3 regions of the Streptomyces sp. NPDC047061 genome follow, and region 2 is predicted to be linked to each of the others. Evidence: riboswitches for the same ligand, from Rfam matches in the RefSeq annotation. Region 2 holds a riboswitch; each other region holds the start of a gene.
What was found. Region 2 has a riboswitch for cobalamin ahead of ABZ887_RS35520 (hypothetical protein). Riboswitches for the same ligand answer to the same signal wherever they lie in the genome.
Positions count from the first base shown of each region.

Region 1: it holds a riboswitch for cobalamin, as region 2 does, so the genes downstream of both, ABZ887_RS30535 (prenyltransferase/squalene oxidase repeat-containing protein) here and ABZ887_RS35520 (hypothetical protein) in region 2, are expected to answer to the same signal.
Region 3: it holds a riboswitch for cobalamin, as region 2 does, so the genes downstream of both, ABZ887_RS13835 (CbtB-domain containing protein) here and ABZ887_RS35520 (hypothetical protein) in region 2, are expected to answer to the same signal.

Region 1 covers NZ_JBEYVI010000025.1:51,552-58,788, reverse strand. The annotation lists gene ABZ887_RS30555 (ECF transporter S component) at 1-776, opposite strand, end outside; gene ABZ887_RS30550 (ATP-binding cassette domain-containing protein) at 773-2,419, opposite strand; gene ABZ887_RS30545 (CbiQ family ECF transporter T component) at 2,416-3,570, opposite strand; gene ABZ887_RS30540 (SCO2322 family protein) at 3,563-4,180, opposite strand; gene ABZ887_RS30535 (prenyltransferase/squalene oxidase repeat-containing protein) at 4,177-5,409, opposite strand; cobalamin riboswitch at 5,518-5,649, opposite strand; partial or broken gene ABZ887_RS30530 (aminoglycoside phosphotransferase family protein) at 5,704-5,916, shown strand; gene ABZ887_RS30525 (TerD family protein) at 6,050-7,237, shown strand, end outside.
Region 2 covers NZ_JBEYVI010000032.1:80,986-88,222, reverse strand. The annotation lists gene ABZ887_RS35540 (MazG nucleotide pyrophosphohydrolase domain-containing protein) at 1-305, shown strand, start outside; gene ABZ887_RS35535 (hypothetical protein) at 313-1,728, opposite strand; gene ABZ887_RS35530 (DUF6204 family protein) at 1,962-2,321, opposite strand; gene ABZ887_RS35525 (histidine phosphatase family protein) at 2,383-2,934, opposite strand; partial or broken gene ABZ887_RS35520 (hypothetical protein) at 3,099-4,759, opposite strand; cobalamin riboswitch at 4,915-5,133, opposite strand; gene ABZ887_RS35515 (IclR family transcriptional regulator) at 5,259-5,981, opposite strand; gene mhpD (2-keto-4-pentenoate hydratase) at 6,056-6,853, shown strand; gene ABZ887_RS35505 (acetaldehyde dehydrogenase (acetylating)) at 6,850-7,237, shown strand, end outside.
Region 3 covers NZ_JBEYVI010000007.1:86,209-93,445, reverse strand. The annotation lists gene ABZ887_RS13855 (BTAD domain-containing putative transcriptional regulator) at 1-772, shown strand, start outside; gene pgm (phosphoglucomutase (alpha-D-glucose-1,6-bisphosphate-dependent)) at 790-2,430, opposite strand; gene ABZ887_RS13845 (barstar family protein) at 2,551-2,937, opposite strand; gene ABZ887_RS13840 (CbtA family protein) at 3,097-3,852, opposite strand; gene ABZ887_RS13835 (CbtB-domain containing protein) at 3,875-4,096, opposite strand; cobalamin riboswitch at 4,133-4,274, opposite strand; gene ABZ887_RS13830 (enoyl-CoA hydratase/isomerase family protein) at 4,342-5,397, opposite strand; partial or broken gene ABZ887_RS13825 (acyl-CoA dehydrogenase family protein) at 5,394-5,501, opposite strand; gene ABZ887_RS13820 (MarR family transcriptional regulator) at 5,774-6,253, shown strand; gene ABZ887_RS13815 (amidohydrolase family protein) at 6,552-7,237, shown strand, end outside.

The DNA of each region.
Region 1 (7,237 bases), on a different contig from region 2:
AGGAGAAGGGTGAGGACGACCGTGCACAGGGCCCGGCCCAGGTTCCAGCCCATGGCGGTGGCCAGGCTGTAGGCGAGGAAACGGGCCAGGTTGGCGGCGGGCCCGGCGTGCGGGTCGAAGGCGAGGTTCGAGGCGGTGCCGGCCAGCAGCGGCCAGCCCGCCAGGTCGACGACCGTGCCGTAGGCGAACGCGGCCACGAAGCCGTACCCCGCCAGCAGCGCCAGCTCCCCGCGGCCGCGCAGCCGACCGGCGCCCGGCAGCAGGCCGGCCCCCATCGTGAACCAGCCCATCGCCAGCATCTGGAACGGCAGCCACGGCCCCACCCCGCCGGTGAGCAGCGCCGACGCGAACATGGTGAGCGAGCCCAGGGTGAACCCGAAGCCCGGCCCGAGGACCCGCCCGCTCAGCACCATCAGGAAGAACATCGGCTCGATCCCGGCGGTGCCGGCGCCGACCGGCCGCAGCGCCGCCCCGGTCGCGGCCAGCACGCCCAGCATGGCGACCGCCTTCGGACCGAGTCCCGACTCGGCGATCGTCGCCGCCAGCACGGCGACCAGCAGCACCAGCAGCCCCGCGAAGAGCCAGGGTGCGTCCTGGGCGTGCGAGGCGATCCGGGAGGAGGGCGGGGCGAGGAAGGGCCAGCCGACGGCGACCACGCCGACGGCGCTGACGAGGAGCAGGGCGGCGAGGGAGCGGGGGCCCAGCCGCACGGGGTTCTCGGCGCGGGACCTCGCCCGGGGACGCGACCGGATACGGGGAGGGGGTGCGCCGGTCATGTCAGCGCCTCCCGGACCTGGGCCACGGTGAGCCACCGCTGCGGCGCGAGGATCTTCGTCACCTGCGGGGCGAAGGACGGCGAGGAGACGACGATGTCGCCGGTCGGCCCGTCCGCGATGACCTCGCCCTCCGCGAGCAGCACCACCCGGTGCGCGAGCTCCGCGGCCAGCTCCACGTCGTGCGTGGCCAGCACGATCGCGTGCCCGTCGGCGGCGAGCCCGCGCAACACGCCCACCAGCCGGGCCTTCGCCGCGTAGTCCAGGCCCCGGGTCGGCTCGTCGAGCAGGAGCAGCGGCGGGCGGGCGGTGAGGACGACGGCGAGCGCGAGGGCGAGCCGCTGCCCCTCGGAGAGATCACGGGGGTGCGTGTCGTCCGCGACCCCGGGCAGCAGGTCGGACACGAGCCCGCGGCAGGTCCCGGAATCCGCCCCCGCGTCCCGGTCGGCGGCCGCGCACTCGGCCCCGACCGTGTCGGCGTACAGCAGGTCACGCGGTTCCTGCGGGACCAGTCCGACCAGGCGCACGAGGTCACGCGGGCGCGTGCGGTGCGGGACCGCGCCGCGGACCCGCACCGCGCCGGAGCCCGGCTCGACGAGCCCGACCAGTGCGCCCAGCAGCGTGGACTTCCCGGCGCCGTTGCGCCCCATGAGGGCCACGGTCTCCCCGGGGGCGACGGTGAGGTCGACGCCGCACAGCGCGTCGACCCGGCCCCGGCGGACGGCGAGGGAACGGACCTCGGCGAGCGGAGCCGCCGCGCCGACCGCGGAACCGCTCACACGACCACCCCCGCGACCGGAAACGGGCCGCTGCTCCGGGACCCGCCCGGCGAGCCGCTCCCGCAACCCGGCCGCCGCCGCCCGCCGCCGGGCGTCCCGTACGGTCATCGGCAGCGGCGACCACCCGGCCAGCCGCCCCAGCTCCACCACCGGCGGACACACCGGCGACACGGCCATCACCTCGGCGGGCGTCCCGCACACCGGCGCGGCCCCGTCCCCCGGCAGCAGCACGACCCGGTCGGCGTACTGCACGACCCGCTCCAGCCGGTGCTCGGCCAGCAGCACCGTCGTCCCCAGGTCGTGCACCAGCCGCTGGAGCACGGCCAGCACCTCCTCGGCGGCGGCCGGGTCGAGCGCGGAGGTCGGCTCGTCCAGCACCAGGACCGCGGGATGCGGGGTGAGCACCGACCCGATCGCGACCCGCTGCCGCTGCCCGCCCGAGAGCGTGGCGATCGTCCGGTCCCGCAGCTCGGCGAGCCCCAGCAGATCGAGGGTCTCCTCCACCCGCCGCCGCATCACCGCCGGGGCGATCCCCAACGACTCCATCCCGTAGGCGAGTTCGTCCTCCACGGTGTCGGTCACGAAGTGGGCGAGCGGATCCTGGCCCACCGTGCCGACGACGTCCGCGAGTTCGCGCGGCCGGTGGGTGCGGGTGTCCCGGCCGGCGACCGTCACCCGCCCGCCCAGGGTGCCGCCGGTGAAGTGCGGCACGAGCCCGCTCACGGAGTTCAGAACCGTCGACTTCCCGGTGCCGGACGGGCCGGCCAGGAGGACGAGTTCACCCTCCGGCACCTCGAAGTCGACATCCTGCACAGCGGGTCGGTCCGCGCCGTCGTAGGTGACGGAGACGTCCTCGAAACGGATCACGACGGCTCCTCCCTGGGGTCCTTGGGATCCCCGGGAACGATGAGAGCGGGCAGCAGGCCGAGCAGCACGGCGGCCGCGGGCCAGAGCGGAAGCGTGGGGGCGACCAGCGGTACGACCCCGGGATGCAGGGCGTCCGGATCACGGACGGACGCCAGGGTGAGCAGGGCGGCGACCGCGGCGCCGGCCCCGGACACCAGCCAGGCCCGCGCGTCCCACGGGTCCGGCCGGTACCGGGTGCGCGGCGAACGCCGGCCGCCGAGCCGCAGCCCCGCCAGCGCGGCGGCCACCCCGGCCGGCAGCAAGGTCATTCCGTAGCCGCTGCCTTCAGCGGTGAGCAGCCCGTACGTTCCCGCGCAGATGCCGAGCAGGCCGCCGAGGGTGAGCACGGCCGTCGTACGGCGGACCCGGTCCGGGACGTCGGCGCTGCGGCCGTACCCGCGCGCGTCCATCGCGGCGGCGAGGGCGACCGAACGCTCCAACGCGCCCTCCAGGACCGGGAGTCCGACCTGGAGCAGGCCGCGGATGCCGGAGTCGGGGCGGCCGCGCAGCCGCCGGGCGGCCCGCAGCCGCTGCACGTCGGCCACCAGGTGCGGTGCGAAGGTGAGCGCGACGACCACGGCCACGCCCAGCTCGTACAGGGCACCGGGCAGGGACTTGAGCAGCCGGGCCGGGTTGGCGAGCGCGTTCGCGGCGCCGACGCAGACCAGGAGGGTGGCGATCCTGAGGCCGTCGTACAGGGCGAAGACGAGCGCCTCCGCGGTGACCCGGCCGCCGAGCCGGATGCCCTGGGCCCAGTGCGGGAGCGGCACTTCGGGGAGGGTGACGAGGGTGTGCGCGCCGGGGACGGGGGAGCCGAGGACGACGGTGAAGGCGAGGCGGACGAGGAGGACGGCGAGGGCGAGCCTGGCGAAGGCGGCGTAGGAGCGGGACCAGGGGGCGACCCGGCTCCGGCAGACGGCCACGACGTAGGCGGTGACCGCAACGAGAAGGGCGAGGAGGAGGGGGTTGCTGGTACGGGACGCGGCGACCCCGAGAGAGAGCGACCAGAGCCACCAGGCGCCGGGGTGCAGGGACACTCGCCCGCGCTTGCGCCCCGTGCGGGGCGCGGGGAACTGCGCGGCCGGCCCCCACCGACCCGCGATGTCACCCATTCCTGCGCCGCCGCGCCTGCCAGAAGGCCCCCGCGGCGAGAAGCGCGACGACTCCCGCACCCGCCAGCAGCCCCACCGACGGCCCGCTGTCCGACGTACCCCCCGCGGCCACCTTCTCCCCGCACCCCCGCTCCGGATATCCCCCGATCGCGCACAGCAACGCGTTCGTGTCGTACCGCAGCGGCTTCGCCACCGTCGCCAGCGCCTCCGCCGTCGTCGCGTCCTCGGACACCACCGCACAGGCCGTCCGCCGCGCAGGCGGCCGCTCTCCCGGGGACGCGTCCGCCGCCGTGCCGAAGTCGACGACCAGCCCCACCCGCTTCCGGCCCGCCACGGCGGGCGTGCCGGCACAGATCGTCCCGAAGTCCGCCGTGCCGCGCGGCCGCGACGCGTCCGCCGAGTCCTCGCTCACCGCGAAGCGGAAACCCTCGACCGAACCGTCGGCGGGCCGCGCGGTGGAGGGGCCCTGCGTGGCGTACGTCCAGCGCGCGCCGTCCCGCTCCCAGAAGGACCAGTAGCGGTAACCGGTGGCCGCCGCCGGCCCGGCGGCCGCCGCGCACAGCGTCAGCGCGGCCAGGAGCAGCAGCGCGGCCCGGCGGACCGCGGTCACAGCTGCTGCTGCTTCCGGCGGCCGCTGAGCAGGAAGCCGATGCCGATACCTCCGACGAGACCGGTGCCGACGATCCACCACACGCTGTTGCCCGACTTCTTCTCCTCGGTGTGCTTCGCGGCGGCCGTGGCCGCCTGCGGCGCCGGACCCGTCGCGTTCAGCGCCGTCACGAGGTTCGTCCCGCCGAAGTCGCGCGGGTCCGCGCCCATCGCGTGCGCGGCGAGGATCAGCTCGGCGTAGGCCGCGGGCCCGCTCTGCTCCGCCCACGGCACGGCGTGCGCCTCCAGCCACGCGTACGGCTTCTTCGCCGGCTTCGTCCAGCCCTGCGCGGCCATGGCGACGACCGCGTCGGCGGTGTTGCCGTAGTCCGGCTGGGGCTCGGCGCCGGGCAGCGCGGAGACGAGGTGGCCCTTGGCGGAGGTGGCGTCCGCCAGGTACGCGGCACCGTTGCGGGCCACCGCCTCCCGGGTGAGGGCCTTGGCGGAGTCCGCGCAGGCATGGCTGCCCTCCGCCGACGCCTTCCCGGCCGTCGTCACGAACCCCTTGCCGAGGGCGCCGAGCACCCCGGCCGCGGTCGCGTCCGCGTTGGCGGCGAGCTTCCCCTGCTTGTCCGGCTGGTAGGCGAGGGCGCCGCCACCGTCCTCGTCGCAGGGGAGGGACCACTTGGCGAGGAGGGCGTACGGCGACCTGTCCGCGCTCGCGCCGGCCGCCGCGAGCGCGCCGACGACCACGCCGGTGGAGTTGGTGTCGCTGGCCGAGCCGGGGGCGTAGCCCCAGCCGCCGTCCGTGTTCTGCTGCGACTTCAGCCAGTTCACGGCCCTGTCCGCGGCGGCGTCGTGGCCGCCGGCCGCCTTCAGCGCCTGTACGGCGGCCGCCGTGCTGTTCGTGTCCACGGTCACCTTGGCGTCACAGGCCGCCGTCGGCTGGGCGCGGAACGCGGCGAACGAGCCGTTCGCGCACTGCTGTCCGGCCAGCCAGTCCACCGCCTTCGCGGCCGGGGTGACCCCCACCGCGCGCTGGGCCAGCAGGGCGAGGGACTGGCGCCAGACGCCGTCGTACTTCGGGTCCGAACCGCCGTACAGCCCCGACGGGAGGACCGCCGACGCGGAGGGCGAGGGGGACGCGGTGCCGGCGGCCATGTCGGCGGCCAGTGCGGTCGTCGCGGGCGTGGCGGTACCGATGACGGCGGTGGCGGCCAGCACCCCGGCGGTGCGGCGGAGGACGGTCATGGTCGGCGGGTGCCTCTCCCTGCGGGGAGCCGGGCAGCACGGGACACCCCGGCGGCTCGGCTCCGTAAACCTCGACGGTGCCGTGCGACGGCGGGCGCCGGCGCACATGAGCCGATCAACGTCCCGGGCGCGGCGGTCCGGCTTGCCACAGAGGGTGTGGCTCACGGTTGCGGGTCAGCGCCGGAATTGCACCGGCTTCCCCCCGTACGGGTGATGACGACCCGGCTACCTTACCGGCCGCCCGGCGGAAGCTGAGAGGGGGCTGTGCGGGGACCGTTTCGTTATGGTCAGGCCATGACGGGGAGACTGCTCGGCTCGGGGCGTTCGGCCGACGTGTACGAGATCGACGAGGCATGGGTGCTGCGCCGGGACCGGGACGGCTGGGGGGACGCCGCCGCCGAGGGCGCCGTGATGACGTACGTACGGGAGCACGGGTACCCGGCGCCCCGGGTGCGGCCGTCCGGGTCCCGTACCGAACTGGTGCTGGAGCGGCTGCCCGGGCCGACCAAAGCCGGGAGGAAGTCGAAGTGCTGGGAGAAGCGGGCGAGTTGATACGGGCGATCGCGTTCTAGGGTGGTTCGTACGAGCTTCCCCCGTAATTCTCGTGCACCGGATCGCACACCTCTGCGACCATCCCCGGATGGCGCACAGTCTCGAATCGCTGGTCATCCGGCACACCCACCGCCTTCCCTCCCCCGCGGGTTCCGACGGGGAAGGAGCCGTCGCCGCACGGCAGTTCGACGCGGCACTGACGTCCGTGGGCTTCAAACTCTCGGCGGAACTGCTGGAGCGGCTGTCGGGACGGTCCGAGGCCGCGGTCCTGCACACCGCCAGACGGACGCTGCGCACCGTGAGCGAGATGGTGGGCGACCACGTCCGGCACAACGCGTACTTCATCGACTTCCCGGCGAACGTGCCGGACACCGAAGAGTTCTGGATGCAGTGCGTGGCGAAGGCGCTCGGCGACGAGAAGTCGCGCGGGAAGGTGCTGGCGCAGCTGCGGAGCGGGGTCCTGGACCTGCTCGGTCTCCCCTCGTACGGCCGGTACCAGCACACCTACGAGGACATGCTGGCGGCGCAGGACGAACTGATCGCCTCGGCGGGTGACCGGGTCACCGTCCTGCATCTCGGCCGGGACCTGGACGACGAACTCACCGACCTGTACCTGTCCCTGGCCGGCTGCGCGACCCCGCTGGGCGAGGACGACCTGCGCGACCTCAAGGCCCTCGCGGAGCGGTGCGCGCTCGGCCCCCAGCCGGAGGCGATCCCGGTCCGGGAGAACCGGGCGGTCGTCAACGAGGCCCGGCTCGGTGTCGGGGCGGACCTCCTCCTCGACACCGTCACCGACGTGCTGCGGCTGGCCTGCGCGCTGTCGGGCGGCGACGTGACGCTGCAGGAGCCGACCCGGTTCCGGGCGCTGTCGCGGCCGCTGCGCCGGGGGCTGCTGGCGGGTCTCGACGCCGTGGTCGCGGCGAACCCCGCGAAGCTCGCCGACGTGCACGCGCACCGGGAACCCTTCAAGCGGCTCGGCGAGCGACTCCATCCGCACGAGTACCCGCGCTGGCCGCACGCCGCCGACGTGTTCGCGGTCGCGCGGGGCGACAAGGAGGCACGGTCCTTCGACAGCCGGATCGAGAGGCTGCTCGACGCGTTCGACGTCATCGGTGCGGTGGAGCTGCTGAAGTCCGCTCCCGGCAAGCTGTTCCGCGCCCTGGACCTCCTGCTGCGCATCGCCGCCGACCAGGAGGAACGGGACGCGGTGGTGGCCGCCGCGGTGCAGGTCGCTCCCGACGTCTCCGGCCGGGTCGCGCTCTCGGTGCGCGAGCAC
Region 2 (7,237 bases):
GGGGGGAGCTGCTCGCCGAGGAGGCCGCGGAGGTCGCCGAGGTCGCGGTGGAGGGGCCCCTCGACCGGCTCGCGCACGAGCTGGCGGACGTGGTCTACGTGGCGTACGGCACCGCGCTGGTGCACGGGATCGACCTCGACGCGGTGCTCGCCGAGATCCACCGGTCCAACATGAGCAAGCTGGGGCCCGACGGGCAGGTGGCCCGCCGGGCCGACGGCAAGGTGCTCAAGGGCGAGCACTACCGGGCGCCGGACGTCTCGGCGGTGCTGCGCGGCCAGGGCTGGAGACCGGGCGGCGCGGTCTGACCCGGGGTCATAGGCTGCCGCCCGCCAGCTTCCACTCGCGGTGCAGGGTGCCCAGTGGGATGCCCCGTTCCAGCACCGGGGTGCCGAAGACCGACAGCTGGAGGCGCAGGGTGCCGGAGAGGTCGACCCCGCCGTACAGGCTCCAGTCGCCCTGGACGTCCGCGCCCGGGGTCGCGGAGGTGGCGGTGACCGTGCCGGTCGCCTCACCGCGCAGGTACGGCGCCAGGTCGGCGGTGACACCGACGCTGCCGTAGAGGCCGACGGAGGCCTCGGCGCCGAGCGTGGTCCTGACGCCGCCCGCGGTGGTCACCGAGGTGCGCACCGGCGTGCTCGTCATGGTCGAGCTGCTGACCGGCGTCCAGCCCTGGGCCGTGCCGAAGGTGCCGCCCGCCTTGAAGTCGCCCTTCAGGTTCTGCTCCACGTCGACGGAGATCTTCCCGTCGCCGCTCACCTGGAGGTAGCAGGTCAGGTCGAGGTTGACGACGACGGGGACCGCGCCGACCTGGAGCACGGGGTCGGCGTGCAGCTTGGCGAACGGGATGCGCAGCGGGGTGGCCGTGGCCGCCGCCCGCCCCTTGACCGCCCAGCCGGAGTCCCAGTCGCCGGAGACGCCGAGGTAGGCGGAGCCGGGCGCGCTGCCGGTGCCCGCGCCGCCGTAGGCGAAGTCGACCTGCGGGGCGACCTGGACGAAGCCGGAGACCGAGGCCGCGGCGGACGCCGGGGCGCCCTCGGCGGTCGGTATCTCGGTGCTGACGTCCAGCCGGAGGCTGCCGAGCGGTACGTGGGCGCCCTCGGGACCGACGTGCACGTCACCGGCCTTGGACCAGGAGACCTTGACGTCGGGCAGCAGCTTGTCGACGTCGAAGGCGGCCGGGTCGACGGGCGCGGTGCCCTTGGCGGTGTCGTCGCCGAGGAGGGCGTCGAGGGTGGCGGGCTCGGTCTGCACCTCGGTGCCGGCGTCGGTCTCGCCGAGCACCTTGGTCACCTTGGCGAGCAGTCCGTCCGGGGCGCCGGGCGCGGGGGTGCTGGCGATGACGTCACCGACGGCGGCCTGGCGGGCGGCGGCGGAGGCCGATGGCGAGGGGGTGGCGGAGACCGTCGGGGCGGCCGGACTTCCCTTGCCCGGGGAATTCCCCTTCGCAGCAGCGGATATGACGGCCCGTCGGGTCTTGCTGTCGTACGAGCTGACGGTGAGCGTGGTGCGGTGGGCCGGGCGGCCGGCACCCGCCGAGCCGGCGGCCGTGGTCGCGGTGGCGGCGGGTGCGGCGGCGACGGCGAGCGCCTGGCCGTCCGTGCGGGCGGCGGCGGAGGCACCGTCGGAGACCCGGGCGGTCTCCCGGGCGTGGTCGCCGGCGGAGGTCTGGTGCTGCGGCGAGGAGCAGCCGGCGGCGAGGAGGAGGGCGGTCACGGCGAAGGCGGGCATGAGGGCATGCCCTGGCCTCGTGCGTCTGCGCAAGGTCGGTCCTGAGGGTGGGGGGTCGCGAAGGAACATCGACTTTGTTACCGATGGGTAGAACTGGTCGGTAACTCGATGTGGCCCCGAGCATGCCACGCCTGCGGCACAGGAACTCCACCATCAGGTCACATCCCGACGTGACCTGAACCACGGCGACTTCAGGCCGCCGTGGCCGTTTCCGCGAGGGGGCGGCGCGCGGGTCAGCCCTGCTGCCGCGCGGCCGCCCGGCGCTGCCGCTTGCCGAGGGGCGCCTGGGAGAGGTCCTCCGCGCTGGACCGGAGGTTCTTGTAGCCGTAGCCGCGCTCGGCCAGCCACGCCCTGGCTGCCTCCTCGGCACGCTCGGTGGCCTCCAGGATGTCCTCCTCGTCCTCCCCGCTGTCCTGGAAGCGGAAGGTGAAGGCGGGACGGGCGGCGATGTCGTAACTGAGGTGGCCCTCGGGGGTGAAGGCCGCGCGCAGCACGTCGTGTTCGGCGGCCCGGGAGAGCAGTTCGGCGCGTTGCCCGGCGCTGAGGCCGTCGAAGACGCCGCGGACGGTCACGCGGAAGGTGCGGGTGGTCATGGCGCGACCCTAGGCAGGACGGGGCGCACCGCTCCACCACATTTCCGGCGCCCCGCCGGGGCTACCCGCCGACCTGGCCGAGCCGCAGGTTCCAGCGACCGGGCCCGCCCGTGATCTCCGTCGCCGACAGCGGCGGGGTGTCCACGCGCCAGAACGCGGTATCGGGGGCCCCCAGTACGTGCAGCACCATGGCCCGCACCACCTCCGGCTCCACCACGGCGATCGTCCTGCCGATGGTCAGGCCCGTCCGGTCCAGCCAGCCGGTGACCCGCGCGCACAACTCCCTTACCGACTCGCCCCCGTGGGGCGCGGCGCCCGGGTCGGTCAGCCACTGGAGCAGCGCGTCGGGTTCGGCGGCGCCGATCTCGTCCAGCGCCCGGCCCCGCCAACGGCCCGCGTCCAGGCCCGACAGCTCGGGCTCCGCCGAGGCGTCCAGGCCCAGCGCGGCCGCCGTCTCCCGGCAGCGCACGCCGGGGGAGTGGACGACCTCGCCCGCGGCCGGCAGGGACAGCGTGACCTTCCCGGGGTTCTCGATCGAGTCACCGTCGTAGAAGCGGGCCCGCCGCAGCGAGGGGGTGAAGGCCGGGGCTATCAGGATGACTCGGCAGGTCACGGGGCGGTTCCTCCATGGTCGTCCATCGGTGTCGGGCGGTGTCGGGCGGAGTCTGGTGATGTCGGGCGGTGTCCGGTCGTGGCGGTGACGGGTGACGGCGGTGGTGACGGCGGGTGCCGGACGCGCACGACAGTACGCCGTCCGGCACCCGCACCAGGACCCGGCTAGAGCTCCGCGCGCACCGAACGTGCCGCCGCGACGAGGTTCTCCAGGGAGGCCCGGACCTCAGGCCAGCCGCGGGTCTTCAGCCCGCAGTCGGGGTTGACCCAGAGCTGTTCGGCGGGGATGGCCCGCAGGCCGGTCCGCACCAGGTCGGCGGCCTCCGCCGGGCTCGGCACCCGGGGCGAGTGGATGTCGTAGACCCCGGGTCCCGCCTCGCGCGGATAACCGTGCGCGGCGAGTTCGCGGGCGACCTGCATGTGCGAGCGGGCCGCCTCCAGGCTGATGACGTCCGCGTCGAGGTCGTCGATGGCCCGGACGATGTCACCGAACTCGGCGTAGCACATGTGCGTGTGGATCTGGGTCTCCGGACGGACTCCGCCGGTCGTCAGGCGGAACGCCTCGGTCGCCCACGCCAGGTACCCGTCCCGGTCGGCGGCCCGCAGCGGCAGGGTCTCGCGCAGCGCGGGCTCGTCGACCTGGATGACCGAAGTGCCCGCCCTCTCCAGGTCGCCGACCTCGTCGCGCAGGGCGAGTGGGCGAGCCCCTTGGCGAGGGTGACGATCTCGGCGGTCTTCTGCTTCGCGAAGGCCAGCCAGCGCAGGACCTGCGGTGCGATGTCCCGCTCGGCGGCCGTGTCCAGCGGCACGTGGAGGAGGGAGCAGGAGGCGGCGACGTCGACCCGGCCGGCGAGGCCCAGCAGGGTGCCGAGGGTGGTGAGGGACGCCGGCAGGTCGTTGACCCAGACGTTGCGGCCGTCGACGACACCGGCGACCAGCCGCTTGCCGGGCAGCCCCCCGACGGCGGCCAGGGCGTCCAGGTTGGCGGCCGCGGCCCCGGTGAAGTCCAGGGCGAGCCCCTCGACCGGGGCCTTGGCCAGCACCGGCAGGGCCTCGCCGAGCCGGTCGAAGTAGGAGGCGACCAGGAGCTTCGGCCGGTCGGTGCGGGCGCCCAGGTCGCGGTAGGCGCGGGCGACGGCGGCCAGCTCGCCCGGGGTGCGGTCCTGGACCAGGGCGGGCTCGTCGAGCTGCACCCACTCGGCGCCGGCTGCCCGCAGGTCGGCGAGGACCTCGGCGTACACCGGGAGCAGCCGGTCGAGGAGGGTGAGCGGGTCGAAGCCGGCGGGCACACCGGGCGCCGGCTTGGCGAGCAGCAGATAGGTGACCGGGCCGACCAGCACCGGCCGGGCCGCGAGCCCGAGGGCCAGCGCCTCCCGCAATTCGTCCACCTGCTTGGCGGAGTTCGCGGTGAAGACGGTGTCGGGACCCAACTCCGGCACCAGGTAGTGGTAGTTGGTGTCGAACCACTTCGTCATCTCCAGCGGCGCGCTGTCCTGGGTGCCGCGGGCCATGGCGAAGTAGCCGTTCAGGGCATCGGCTTCGACGGCGGCGCGGTGCCGCTCGGGGACGGCGCCGACCATCACGGTGGTGTCGAGGACGTGGTCGTAGTACGAGAAGTCGCCGGTCGGCACCTCATGGAGGCCGGCCTCGGCGAGCTGCCGCCAGGTGGAGCGGCGCAGTTCGGCGGTGGTGGCGCGCAGGGCGCCGGCGGTGACCCGGCCCTGCCAGTAGCTCTCGATCGCCTTCTTCAGTTCCCGGGCCGGCCCCTGGCGGGGGTAGCCGTACACGGTGGCCCGGGCTGCCGCGGCTGCGGACTTGGCTGTCACGGAGATCTCCTTCGCGAGACGATTCCCTGAGATCCCGGTGACGGGACGAGAGCGCGAAGGGATGACGGACCGGACGGCGACGGTCGTATACGACCGCCCCTCCGATGTGCACGCCGACCCGCCCACGAGGTCACCGGGATGTCCGCGCACGAGTGGTTCGCACACGGGCAGTCGGCAGGTCTTCGGACTCGCGGGCGCGTCTCGGAACCGCATGAGACACCTACTGGCCGTCGCTTCCCGGATCCGGTGGATCCAGTGCGTATGACGGCGGTCGTTCCCACTCACCGCTGCGGGGCAGTCCCGGACTCACACCGGGTTCCCTCTTACGACACCCCGCCTGGCGGACAGGGCGAACCAGCTGCGCGGCCCACCTTACGACCCCGGCGCCTGCCGCGCCCCAAAGGGGCGCGGGGAACTGCGCGACCAGCCACGCACGAACCCGCACCCGCCGTCCCTGAACACCCCCACCCCCGTAGGCGCGTCCCCAGACCCGAACAACTCACCGACCCGACCGCAACGCCCGCGACAACCCCAACGCGGCCGTCCGCACCGCAGGTGCAAGCTGCGCCGGCCGAAACCGCCCGCACGGCACCGCCACCGACAGCGCCGCCACCGCCGTCGGCCCGTCGAAAACCGGCGCCGCGATACAGCTGACCCCCTCCGCCGCCTCTTCCTCCTCGTACGCCAGCCCCGCGACCTGCGCCTGCTCCACTGCCGTACGCAGCCGCGCGGGCTCCGTCACCGAGCGGGCCGTCAACCGCGGCAGCGGCGCCGCCAGCACCTCCTCGACCAGCTCGGCGCCCGAGAACGCCAGCAGGGCCTTGCCGACCCCGGTGCAGGTCAGCGGGAGCCGGCCGCCGATCCGGGACGGCAGCCGCAGCACGTCGTGGCCGTGGATGCGCTCGACGTAGACCACCTCGTGGCCCTCGCGCACCCCGAGGTGCACGGTCTCGTGGGTGGCCTCGAACAGGTCCTGGAGGAACGGCAGCGCGGCCTCCCGCAGATCCTGCCGGCGCGGCACCAGCGACCCCAGCTCGAAGAGGGCGCCGCCCAGCCGGTAGGTGTCCGCGTCCCGTTCCAGCAGGCCGAGCCGGACCAGCTCGGCGCAGAGCCGGAACACGGTGGTCTTGGGCAGCTTGGACCGCTCGGTCAGTTCCGTCAGACGGAACGCACCGCCGTTCGGTCGGTAGCAGTCCAGGACCGCCACGGCCTTGTCGAGCATGTTTCCCTGATTGCTGTTCCGTACCACGGAACATATTTTGCCTCGTTTCCCGGCGCCCGCCTATACCTGTCGGCATGAGCCCTGACCTCGTCACCAAGGTGGCCGACGTCCTCGACGAAGCCACCCGCACCGGCATCCCCTGCGCCCCTGTGCGCGCCCTCCTCCCCGAGGACGACATCGAGACCGCCTACGCGGTGCAGCGGCTGCACGTCGAGCGGGGCGTGGCCGCGGGCCGCCGGCTGGTGGGCCGCAAGATCGGGCTGACCTCGCCCGCCGTGCAGCGGCAGCTCGGGGTCGGACAGCCCGACTTCGGGGCCCTCTTCGCGGACATGGCGGTCGCCGAGGGCGAGCAGGTCGCGGCCGGCCGGCTCCTCCAGCCCAAGGTCGAGGCCGAGGTCGCCCTGGTCCTCGCCACCGACCTGCCGCACCGCGACCCGACCGTCGCCGACCTGCTGCGGGCCACCGCCTTCGCGCTGCCCGCGCTGGAGATCGTGGACAGCCGGATCGCCGACTGGGACATCACCATCGTCGACACCGTCGCCGACAACGCCTCCAGCGGCCTGTTCGTCCTCGGCGGCACACCGGTCCCGCTGGACCGGGTCGACCTGCGTGGGGTCCGGATGACCCTGGCCAAGAACGGCGAGACCGTCTCGCAGGGCACCGGCGCCGACTGCCTGGGCAGCCCGCTCACCGCCGCCCGCTGGCTCGCCGCCACCCTGGCCGGGCTCGGCGACCCGCTGCGGGCCGGCGACATCGTCCTGACCGGAGCGCTCGGCCCGATGGCGGTCGCCGCCGAGGGCGACGAGTTCACCGCCCGTATCGAGGGCCTCGGCACGGTCGGGGTCACCTTCGCCACCGAGGGAGCAGCATGACCACGAAGGTCGCCGTCATCGGGTCCGGGAACATCGGCACCGACCTGATGATCAAGATCCTGCGGCTCTCCGAGTCGCTGGAGATCGCCGCCATGGCCGGTATCGACCCGGACTCCGACGGCCTGGCCCGCGCCCGCCGCCTGAAGGTGGCCACCACCCACGAGGGCGTGGACGGGCTGGTCGGCCTGGACGAGTTCGAGGACGTCTCGATCGTCTTCGACGCCACCTCCGCCGGCGCCCACCGCCGCCACGACGAGGTGCTGCGGGCCCGCGGCCGTACGGTCGTCGACCTCACCCCCGCCGCGCTCGGCCCGTACGTGGTCCCGCCCGTCAACGGCGACGCCCACCTGGACGCCCCGAACGTCAACATGGTCACCTGCGGCG
Region 3 (7,237 bases), on a different contig from region 2:
CGCCTACCGGTGGATCTGCGAGAACCTGGACTCGATGACCGCCGCCGCCCGCAACGACCCGGCGGCCGTGCAGCGGCACACCGCGGAGGGGCTGGTCCTCGCCCGCCGTTACCGCATGGTGTGGGCGCAGGGGCTCAGCGCCGCGACCTCCGCGATGCTGGCCACCGTGGCCGGGCGCTTCGAGGCGGCGGAGGCCGCCTACGCGGAGGCGGACACCCTGTTGCAGCGGGTGGGCGCCCATCACGCGACCGGGTTGCGCACGCTGGCGGTGATCACCATGCGGTTCGTCCAGGGCCGGGTGGCCGAGATCGAACCGGTGGTCCGTGCCGTGTACGAGTCCGCGGGTGCCCCGGTCGCGGTGGCGCAGGCGCTGGTCCTGGCCCGGCTGGGCCGACTCGACGAGGCCCTGGCCGTGCCCGTGGCCCCGGAGCCGCTGCAGGACCATCTCTACGGCCTGGAGCTCGACTTCCGTGCCCAGCTCGCCGTGCTCCACCGGGACCACGACTCGGCGGCCGCCCTGCTCGGGCACCTGCTCCCGCTGCGGGACCAGCTGGCGGGCGCGGCGGGCGCGGTGTACGCGAGCCGTCCGCTCGCGCACGCCCTCGCCGACCTGCACCGGCTCCTCGGTGAGGACCGGGCGGCGGCCGAGGGCTACGCGCTGGCCGAACGCACCGCGCACGCCTGGGGATCGGCCCACCTCGCGGCGGACGCCCGCCGGGCGGCGGCGGACCTGGCCGAGGCCAGGGCACGCCGCCGCACCCTCGCGACCTGACCGCGCCGCCCGGGGCGTCAGCTGCCGAGCGCGGCCATCACCACCGCCTTGGCCTCCTCCTGGACCCGGGCCAGGTGGTCGGGGCCCTGGAAGGACTCGGCGTAGATCTTGTAGACGTCCTCGGTGCCGGACGGGCGGGCCGCGAACCAGGCGTTCTCCGTCGTCACCTTGATGCCGCCGATCGCCGCGCCGTTGCCCGGGGCCTCGGTGAGGACGGCGGTGACCGGCTCCCCCGCCAGGGTCTCGGCGGTGACCTGGGCCGGGGAGAGCTTGGCCAGGAGGGCCTTCTCCTCGCGGGTCGCCGGGGCGTCGATGCGGGCGTAGGCGGGCTCGCCGAAGCGGGCGGTGAGGTCGGCGTAGTGCTCGGACGGGGTCCTGTCCGTCACGGCCGTGATCTCGGAGGCGAGCAGGGCGAGCAGGATGCCGTCCTTGTCGGTGGTCCACACCGAGCCGTCCCGGCGCAGGAAGGAGGCACCGGCGGACTCCTCGCCGCCGAACCCGATCGCCCCGCTGACCAGTCCGTCCACGAACCACTTGAACCCGACGGGGACCTCGACCAGTTGGCGGCCGAGGTCGGCGGCGACCCGGTCGATCATCGAGGACGAGACGAGGGTCTTGCCGATGCCGGCGCTCGCCGCCCACTGCTCGCGGTGGCGGTAGAGGTAGGAGATGGCGACGGCAAGGTAGTGGTTGGGGTTCATCAGGCCGGCGTCGCGGGTGACGATGCCGTGCCGGTCGGCGTCGGCGTCGTTGCCGGTGGCGACCCTGAACTCCTCCCGCTTCTCGATGAGCGAGGCCATCGCGTACGGCGACGAGCAGTCCATGCGGATCTTGCCGTCCCAGTCCAGCGTCATGAACCGCCAGGTGGGGTCGGTGTACGGGTTGACCACGGTCAGGTCGAGCCCGTGCCGTTCGGCGATCCGGCCCCAGTAGGCGACGGAGGCGCCGCCGAGCGGGTCGGCGCCGATGCGCAGTCCGGAGGCCCGGACCGCGTCGAGGTCGAGGACGCTGGGCAGGTCGTCGACGTAGGTGCCCATGAAGTCGTACCGGCCGGTGGCAGGCGCGGCGAGCGCGTGCTCGTACGGGATCCGCTGTACGTCCTTCATCCCGTCCGCGATGATCTGGTTGGCGCGGTCCTGGATCCAGGAGGTGGCGTCGGAGGCGGCGGGGCCGCCGCTGGGCGGGTTGTACTTGAAGCCGCCGTCGGCGGGCGGGTTGTGCGAGGGGGTCACCACGACGCCGTCCGCGAGGCCGGTCGTACGGCCCCGGTTGTGGGTGAGGATGGCGTGCGAGACGGCGGGGGTGGGGGTGTAGCCGTCGGCGCTGTCGATCAGGACGGTCACGCCGTTGGCCGCGAAGACCTCCAGGGCGGTGACCTTGGCGGGCTCGGACAGGGCGTGGGTGTCGGCTCCGAGGAAGAGGGGGCCGTCGGTGCCCTGGCCGCCGCGGTACTCGCAGATGGCCTGGCTGGTGGCGGCGATGTGGTCCTCGTTGAAGGCGGTCGTCAGCGACGATCCGCGGTGGCCCGAGGTGCCGAACGCCACCCGCTGGCCCGGGTCGGACGGGTCGGGGTGCAGTGCGTAGTAGGCCGTGACCAGCCGGGCCACGTCGACGAGGTCCTCCGGAGCCGCCGGCCGGCCCGCTCGCTCATGCGGCATGAGTCCACTTCCTCCGCAGTCGTTGATCGATCGCTCGCCGCCCATCTTTCCTTGTCAGCGGCCGCGGGCGCGAGTGCGGCACCGGCCGCGCGCCGAAGACACGGCGGGTTCACGGCGGGTTCACAGCAGACGTACCGTGTCCGGGGCCCGCTCCTCGAAGATCTCGACCAGCCAGTCGAAGACGGTGGCCCCGCGTCCGGCGCGGGCCTCGGCCAGCTTCGCCGCGACGTCGGCACGGTTGGTCGGGTGGCAGCGGGCGAGCCGGAGCTCCAGCTGGCGGGCGGTCTCCGCATGGCCCAGGTGCGCACGGGACGTCTCGTGGTCGCGCCACTCGAAGACGAAGTCGCCGTCCTCGGGCGTGCCGAAGCCGCCCCGGAGACAGTCGACGAACGCGTCGAGGTTGCGGCCGAAGTAGCCGCCGGGCCCGTTGACCGCCTCGCCGATCACCCGCCAGAAGTCCTCCAGGGTCCTGATCCCGCTGCCGTCCAGTACATAAGTCACCGTCACGGCCCGCAGGATACGGCGGTCCGCGGGCATTGATCGCGCACGGCAGCACACGCACGGGTCCACGGACACCGGTCGACGGTTTCCGATCCGGAAAACGCGGGAGGGCCCCCGGACGGTTCCGGGGGCCCTCTCGTGTCGTTCGGTGTGCCGCACCGCGGGTCAGTGCGGAGCGGGCACCGTGCGGGCGGCGGCCGGCGCCTTCGCCGGCCTCGGGTTGAGGACACGGTCGGCCAACTCGCCGAACAGCAGGCCGAATCCGCCCCACAGCACCACCTGGATGGCGAGCGCCGAGAGCCGGAACCGCCACAGCAGGGTGGCCGGGAAGTCGTTCGGCACCTCGTTGACGACCGGCAGGAACTGGTACGCCAGCCCGACGAGGACACCGAACGCGACCACCGCGAGGACGGTCGCCCACCAGCTGCCCAGCCGCGGCCGGAGCCGCTTGCCGAGGATGGTGGCGGCGACCGCGAGGAGCACGCTGAGCACCATCATCAGGAAGTACAGCGTGGTCCGCTTGCCGATGGTGTCCGGGTCGCCCACCGACGGCGGGTTGGCCGGGTACTTCAGGAACGGCACCACGTAGACGACCGCAAGTGCGCAGCCGGACAGCAGCAGTGCCGTCGCCCGCGGCGAGAAGCGGCCGACACGGCCGAGGGCGAAGGAGTAGGCCAGGGCGGCGATGCCGCCGAAGGCGACCCCGTAGACCAGGACACCGGTGGCCAGGCCGGCGGTGGACTGCAGGGAGCGGGAGACGACCGCCATCTCGTGCTCGTGCGAGTGGGCGTCCTCGAAGCCGATCGCCTTGTCGACGTTCGGCTCACCGAGCAGGTAGGCGACGACGAGGGCGAGCAGACCGGCGGCCAGGCCGGCGAGCATGCCCCGCACCAGGAGGTTACGGACCGTTGCGGAGTTCATGGGTGGTACGGCGTCCCTCGCGTCAGTGGCAGGGGAAGCCGAGCAGGTGGCGGGCGTCGTGCACCCACTCGTGGACGTCCGTGCCGCTGAACACGGAGGTGGCGCCCTGTTCGGCGCCGACGAAGTAGAGCAGGACCAGCATCAGGATGCCGAAGAAGACCGCCCAGGGAGCTATCGCGGACAGCGGCAGCTTGGCGGGAACGGCGGGGGTGTTGGCTGTCGGCGGAGCGACGGTCTGCGCCATGGCAGGACCTCCTCTGGGAGTTCGCGTCCCATCTCGGTGGTGCACAGGACGACGGCCACGGGTCTGACTCACAAACAGCCCTGGAGCTCTTGCATACAGTGGCGCGACCGTGCCGGATTTCCACCGGCTTCCGTCTCGCCGTCGTCGATATCGGACAGACCGTACCGCGTGTCAGGGGCACGGCCAAGACCGCGTCACCAGGCGTGATCTTCATCTCGCGCCTGGTGGGCGGCTGGTGGGACGGTTCAGGCGGGTGGGGCGAGGCCCAGTTCGCGGTCGCCGAGCGGGGCGAAGAAGCGGTCGACGTCGGCGTCGGTGACCTCGGCGAGGGTCGCCGGGGACCAGTGCGGGGCGCGGTCCTTGTCGACGACCTGGGCGCGGATGCCCTCCACCAGGTCGGGGCTCGCGAGGGTCGCGCAGGAGACGCGGTACTCCTGGTCCAGGACCCGTTCCAGGGAGCCGAGTTGCCGGGCCCGGCGCAGCGCCTGCAGCGTGACCTTCAGCGAGGTGGGCGACCGGGTGAGCAGGGTGTCCGCGGCCTCCTTCGCCGCCGGGTCGCCGTGCGCGAACAGCCGCTGGACGATCTCCTCGACCGTGTCGGCCGGGTAGCAGGCGTCGATCCACGCCCGGTGCCCGGCCAACTCCCCGTCCGGCGCCTGCCGGACCTGCCGGGCGAGCGCCTCGGGCACGGGCAGGGTGGCGAGGTCGGCGACGAACGCCCGGAGCGAGCCGGAGGGCATGTAGTGGTCGGCGAGTCCGCACAGCATCGCGTCGGCGGCGCCGATCTGGGCGCCGGTCAGGGCGAGATGGGTGCCGAGTTCGCCGGGCGCGCGGCCGAGCAGGTAGGTGCCGCCGACGTCGGGCACGAAGCCGATCCCGGTCTCGGGCATGGCGATCCGGGACCGCTCGGTGGCGATCCGGACGCTGCCGTGGGCCGAGACACCGACCCCGCCGCCCATCACGATGCCGTCCATCAGGGCGACGTACGGCTTCGGGTACCGGGCGATGCGGGCGTTGAGGTGGTACTCGTCCCGCCAGAACGCGGCCGCGGCCGACCCGTCGCCGTCGCGGGCGTCGTCGTGGACAGCGCGGATGTCGCCGCCCGCGCAGAGGCCGCGCTCCCCCGCGCCGGTGATGACGACGGTCTCGACGGCCGGGTCGTGCTCCCAGGCGGTGAGCGCCTCGTCGATGCGGCGCACCATCGCGTGCGTCAGCGCGTTGATGGCCTGCGGCCGGTTGAGCGTGATGTGCGCGGCCCGTCCGTCGACGTGCAGCAGGACGTGTTGCTCGGCGCCGGTCATCCGGACACCTCCGCCGGGCCGCGGGCCACGATGAGGCGCATGATCTCGTCGGTTCCTTCCGGGATCGGGTGGACACGTGGGTCACGGACGATCTTCTCCTGCCCGATCCGCCCACGGCACGCCGACCCTCGCACCCGCCGCCGCCAGGTACGACGTAACCATCGGTAACACCTTCGGCGGTGCCGGACCCCGCGATCCGCCCGGACCGCGGCCGTTCGCCCCTCAATAACTGCCCGTCCGTCCACGACGTGGCTGAACAGGCAGTGACCGGCCGGGACGTGAAGGTCCTTCGCAAGGCAAGCCGGGCTGGTCAGACCCTTGAGCGATAACCTACCCATGGGTATGGACAGTTGAGCCGTCAAGCCAGCCTCTTCCCATGGAGACTCCCGAGCCTCGCTGGCTGACGGATGACGAGACGCAGTGCTGGCTCGTCCCTGCCGGGGTGCTGGTCCGGCTGCCGGCGGAGCTGGACGCGCAGTTGCAGCGGGACGCGGGGATCAGTCACTTCGAGTACCAGGTGCTGTCGGGACTCTCCGAGGCACCCGGCCGCACCCTGCGGATGAGCGAGCTGGCGATGTTCGCGAACGGCTCGCTGTCCCGGCTCTCCCACGTCGCCAAGCGGCTCGAGGACCGGGGCTGGCTGCGCCGGGAGCCGGACCCGGACAACGTCCGCTTCACCGTGGCGACGCTGACGGACGCCGGCTGGGAGAAGGTCGTCGACTCGGCGCCCGGGCACGTGGCGACCGTACGGCGGACGGTCCTCGACCCGCTGACCCGGTCCCAGGTCCGGCAGTTGCACGAGATCGGCCGCCGCATCCTCGCGGCGACGGACGACGCGGGCAGGCCGTTGAGCTAGGGGCTCCGCCGGTATCGCCGCGATGCGCCGTCGTTCGCCTGCGGCGCCGTGGGGGCTGGTCGCGCAGTTCCCCGCGCCCCTTTGGGGCGCTTGAGTGAGCCGCACATGCCATGCAGCCCCGCGCCCCTTCGGGGCGCTTGCGCGAGCGAGGAATCCACCCCTCACCCTCCCAGGGGCCCACAGCCACCACGCCCTCGTGAGCTCATTGCTGTAGCGTTTACTCCAATTGTAATCAGCGCTACGGTAAGTAGGCCGTCAGTAGGCGGCCCCGTGCCGTCACGACGGGAAGAGCAGCCCCATGACCAGTGCCTCGCGCCGGATCGACGTCCACCAGCACCTGGTCCCGCCCTTCTACCGGGACGCCCTGGCCGGGCGCGGGATCATCGAGGCGGGCGGCCGGGCGCTGCCCGCGTGGAGTCCCGAGGCGGCGCTGGAGCTGATGGATCTGCTCGGCACCGAGACGGCGATCCTGTCGGTCTCCACCCCGGGCACCGGCTTCCTCGCCGACCCCGGCGAGGCCGCCGCCCTGGCCCGGCGGCTGAACGACTTCTCCGCCGCGCTCGCCGCCGCGCACCCGGGCCGCTTCGGCTGGTTCGCCACCCTGCCCCTGCCGGACGCCGCCGCTGCCGCCGAGGAGGCCGAGCGCACGCTCGCCGAGCTCGGCGCCGACGGCGTCACCCTGCTCGCCAACACCGGCGGCGACTACCTCGGGGCCGCCGGCCAGGACGCCCTGTGGCGGGTCCTGGACGAGCACGGGGCCGTCGCGTTCGTCCACCCGGCCGAGCTGCCCGGACCCGCGGTGGACGGGATCCCGCCGTTCGCCGCCGACTTCCTCCTCGACACCACCCGTGCCGCCTACCTCCTGGTCCGCAACGGTGTCGTGCGCCGGTACCCGCACATCCGGTTCGTCCTCAGCCACGCGGGCGGTTTCGTGCCGTACGCCTCCCACCGCATGGCCGTCGCCCTCGCGGCCGACACCGGGCG